2 regions of the Streptomyces sp. NPDC006458 genome follow, and region 2 is predicted to be linked to the other one. Evidence: riboswitches for the same ligand, from Rfam matches in the RefSeq annotation. Region 2 holds a riboswitch; the other holds the start of a gene.
What was found. A riboswitch is a leader RNA that binds a small molecule or an ion and turns the genes downstream of it on or off. The one in region 2 is predicted to bind cyclic di-AMP.

Region 1: linked by a shared signal. The riboswitch ahead of ABZZ79_RS27980 (M23 family metallopeptidase) and the one ahead of ABZZ79_RS21310 (transglycosylase family protein) in region 2 are both predicted to bind cyclic di-AMP.

The regions. Positions count from the first base shown of each region.
Region 1 is NZ_JBEXPR010000022.1:141,823-143,995, reverse strand. It holds gene ABZZ79_RS27985 (PrsW family intramembrane metalloprotease) at 1-112, shown strand, start outside; gene ABZZ79_RS27980 (M23 family metallopeptidase) at 222-1,268, opposite strand; cyclic di-AMP (ydaO/yuaA leader) riboswitch at 1,280-1,435, opposite strand; tRNA gene ABZZ79_RS27975 (tRNA-Met) at 1,886-1,959, opposite strand; gene ABZZ79_RS27970 (dihydrofolate reductase family protein) at 2,094-2,173, opposite strand, start outside.
Region 2 is NZ_JBEXPR010000015.1:94,423-96,595, forward strand. It holds gene ABZZ79_RS21310 (transglycosylase family protein) at 99-809, opposite strand; cyclic di-AMP (ydaO/yuaA leader) riboswitch at 813-991, opposite strand; gene ABZZ79_RS21315 (LysM domain-containing protein) at 1,176-1,868, opposite strand; partial or broken gene ABZZ79_RS21320 (transglycosylase family protein) at 1,890-2,173, opposite strand, start outside.

The sequences.
Region 1 (2,173 bases), on a different contig from region 2:
GACGGCGCCCGTACCGACGTACTACGGGGCCTACGGGTCTTTCGGGCACTACGGGTACGGCGTCCAGGGACTCCCCGGCGGCCGTCCCGTCCACAACCCGTACCGCACATGAGGAACCGGCAGCCCTGACGTCGGGGGGTTGTCGTCAGGACCGCCGGTGATTCAGAAAGTCCTCGGGACGCGTGCGCGCCGGGGCGCACGGCCGGGAACATCCCGGGTCGTCAGGGGGTGAGGCCCTTGCTCTGCAGCCAGGCCATCGGGTCGACGCCGCTGTCGGCGCCGCCGGTGTGCACCTCCAGGTGCAGGTGCGGCCCGGTGACGTTGCCGGTGGCACCCACGCGTCCGATCACGTCGCCGGTGTTGACCTTCTGGCCGACGCTGACGTTGATCGAGGACTGGTGGCAGTACCAGATCTCGGTGCCGTCCTCGAGGGTGAGGACGGTGCGGTAGCCGTAGGCCCCGCTCCAGCCGGCCTCGGTGACCGTGCCGGTGTGGACGGCCTTGAGGGGCGTACCGGTGGGCGCGGCGAAGTCCAGGCCCGTGTGGTAGCCGGAGGACCACATGGAGCCGGCCTGTCCGAAGACGGAGGTCAGGGTGTACGAGGAGGTCGGCAGCGTGTACTGACGGGCCAGCTCGGCGAGGCGCTCGGCCTCGGCCTTCTTGCGGGCCTCCTCCTCCGCGGCGGCCTTCTCGGCGGCGGCCTTGGCCTGCGCCTCCTGCTCGGCCTTGGCGGCGGCCGCGGCGGCTTCCTTCTCCGCGGCGGCCTGCGCGGCCTCGGCGGCCTTGGTCTCGGCCTGGTCCTGCTGCTGCTCGGCCTGCGCCATGATGCGGGCGCGCAGGGCTTCCCCGGCGCCGCTGGTGCCCTCGGCGGGGTCGGCCGTGGTGGTGCCGATGGAGCTGAGCGGGGACGTGACCTCCGCGGTCTCCTCGGCGGGCTCCTCCCCGGGCAGGAAGGAACTCACGGAGGGCAGGTCGGGCATCGAGATGGCGACCGGCGGCTTGCCGGACTGGGCGCTGGCCATGCCGCCGGCGCCCACGGCGGCTATGACGCCGACGCCGAGGACGGTGGAGCTGCGGGCGAGTCCGCCGCCCCGCTGCTTGGAGACACGGTGCCTGCCGCGCACGGGGCGGACGGAGTCCGCGGTGGGGTTCCATTCTTCCCACGGGCCGTCGTCGGTGCGGGGGCCGCCGTAGACGAAGGTATCGGTGTCGGCGGTGCGCTGGCCCGGCACGAACGGGGCTTGCGGGACAGGCGGGTTGGACGCCACGTGGGCGTGCTCCTTTCCTTCCTTCTCGCCTACCGGGTTAGCTGACGGGTTCGGAGCAGGAAGGTCTCCTACGCGCGTATATCTGCCGTTTTCACGGCGGATCACGCTCGATTCACCCCAAGTTGGTGGTTCCCCGGTTCCCTTGCGGGATTCGGCGCGTGCGCACGGAGCCGTCTCTTGTGACGGCTGGGACGACCGCGCTGCGTTATCGGACGTTAATAGAACCGGGTGCCCAATTCCAAGCTGTTCGGCTTGATCATTACACTTTCCAGCCAGGACGTTCGCCCCATGAGCGGCCAAAAACGGGCGACTTGACCGCAACTCAGTACCGTCCCAGTTTTTGACGGTGACTCAGATGTTATGCGGAGGGCGTTCATCCGATCACCGGGTGTGACATCGGTGCCAGCAGGCCGCATGCTTCTTCGCCGCCACTCCCGGCCGCCGTACGGCGAGCAGCGCCATGTCGCCCCCGTCCGGCGAGTCGCGCCATACCGCCCCCCTCCGGCGGGCCGCGCCTCGGGGTCGTAGAACTCGCCCAGCGCGCGGTGCTGCCCGAGGTAAAGGAAAAGACTCAGGGCCGGTGTCCATTCGCATGGACACCGGCCCTGAGTCTTCAGTAGCGGGGACAGGATTTGAACCTGCGACCTCTGGGTTATGAGCCCAGCGAGCTACCGAGCTGCTCCACCCCGCGTCGGTGAAACCAGTGTACGCCATCCGCGGGACCGAAAGCACATCGCTCGACGCCCACCCCCGCCGAGCGGCCTTTTCGGTCCTCCGGGGCGCCGGTCGGGCCCTGCCGCCGTACGGCCGCAAGGCCCTCGGACGTCAGCCGAGCAGATGGAGATTGGGCGCCTTGGCCAGCTCCTCGTACGCGGGGAGCACGACGACGTCGACGCCGTGGGCCG
Region 2 (2,173 bases):
CCGGCCGGGAGCCGGGGCAGTCCGGTGGGGGGCGGAGCAGCCCGCGGGCCGGGTGCGGCCGGGGCCCGGAGGGGGCCGGGCCGGGCCGCACCGGTGGACTACTTCAGGTGCAGCTGCTGACCCGGGTAGATGAAGTCCGCGTCGTCGACGATGTCCTGGTTCAGCTTGAACAGCTTCTGCCAGCCACCCTTGACCTTGTGCTTCTCGGCGATCGCGCTGAGGCTGTCGCCCTTGACGACCTTGTACTCGCCGTCACCCTTCTTGACCTTCTTGCCGGTCGGGGTGGTGACGGTCTTCTTCGCGGCGGGGCGCTCCTGCGAACGGGAGGCGCTCTGCTGCTCGGTCGAGCGGGTGGTGGTGCTCGGCTGCGACTCCGGCTGCGCCGGGGCGGCAGGGGCGGTGGGGGCGGCCGGAGCGGCGGAGCCACCGTCGTACGCGGCGCTCGACAGGCCGACGCCGCAGACCGGCCAGGCACCCTTGCCCTGGCCCGCGAGGACCTTCTCGGCGATCTCGATCTGCTGGGTCTTGCTGGCCTGGTCGGCCGTGGCGGCGTACTGCGTGCCGCCGTACGCGGCCCAGGTGGAGGCGGAGAACTGCAGACCGCCGTAGTAACCGTTGCCGGTGTTGATGGACCAGTTGCCGCCGGACTCGCACTGGGCGACGGCGTCCCACTCGGAGGCGGTGGCGGCGGAGGCGTTGCCGACCGCGATCAGCGGGGCGGCGACGGCGGCGCCGGTCACACCGGCGATGGCGATGGCGCGAGTGGCCTTGGACGGACGACGGTGCTTGCCCTTGCCGGAAAACAGCATGGCGGATCCCCTCACCGACGCCTGCGAGGTGAGCTGTCGGGTTCGGGCCGGTTGAGTTGCCCGGCCGCGCACTTCTCGGTGCGCGGCTTCACCCCAAGCCGGTTCCGGAGTCGAGTCACCTCAACCGCCGGGCCCGGCACTTACCTTGGGTCCCCCGCTCCTGCCTACGGCGCTTGACGCGACGACTGTTCCCGGATTGGCCACTGGCAGGATTCGGCGTTGCGGCGGCCGGGGCTCACGTTGGCGAGCGGTCATGACCGTAGACACGCGATTGGTGGAATATCAAAGACGATCAGGGCGTCTGAGACTCATCCCACACTTTCGCCAAAACGGACATTAACCCACGAACCATGACGTGAACTCCCGCTACTTTTCGCCCGGTTCGACCCCTACCGCAAGCTTCTGACCGGGCACGATGAGGTCCGGGTCGACGCCGATCGTCTCGCGGTTCTCGGCGTACAGCTCCGACCATCCGCCCTGGAGCTCAAGCGAGTCGGCGATGCCCCAGAGGCTGTCGCCCTCCCGCACGGTGTACTCGCCGTCGGCGGCGTCCCGCGCGACGGAGCCGCTGCGCGAGGCGTGACGGCCCGCGGAATCGCCCGTACGGCCGTCCTCGGTCGCCGCGTCACCGCTGTCACCCGCGCCTTCGTCGGCGCTCACGCCGCGGTGCCGTCCGGATCCGGCCTCGGTCGAACCGTCCGAAGAGGTGCCGCTCTGTAGCGACTTGTCCGAGTTGTCATCGATATCGCCCGTCCCGGTGCCGTCGGTTTCCCGCGACAGGTCCGAAGAGGCGGAGCCGGCCCCGTCGACCTCGGAGTCGGAGTCCGAAGTGGTGGAAGTGTCCGCCTTGGTGGAATTGCCCGAATCGGAATCGCCCGCACCGGCGTCCGAGGAGCCGGAGTCGCCACCGGAGCCGTCATCGGAGTTCGAACCGGACGAACCAGATGAACCGGATGAACCAGACGAATCAGAACTGTCGGTCAATCCGGAAAGTCCCGAATCGTCCCCGCCGACGCCGGTGTCGACGTCCGCCTGGCCGGCGTCGGCCGTGAGGCCCACGAGCGGACCGCACGTCGGCCACGCCGAGACACCCTGGTCCGCGAGGACTCGCTCGGCGACGGCTATCTGCTGCCGCCGGCTGGCCTGGTCGGGACCCGGGGCGTACTCAAGCCCGCCGTAGTTCTCCCAGTCGAGCTGGCCCAGCCTCAGCCCCCCGTACTGCCCGTACCCGTCGTTCGCACTCCACGCCCCTCCCGTCTCGCACTCCGCGACCCGGTCCCAGGTCGAAGCGTCCGCCGCGCTCGCGCCCGAGGCGCCCAGCAGCGGGATGGCGATGGCGGAGCCAGTCACTCCGGCCGCGACGA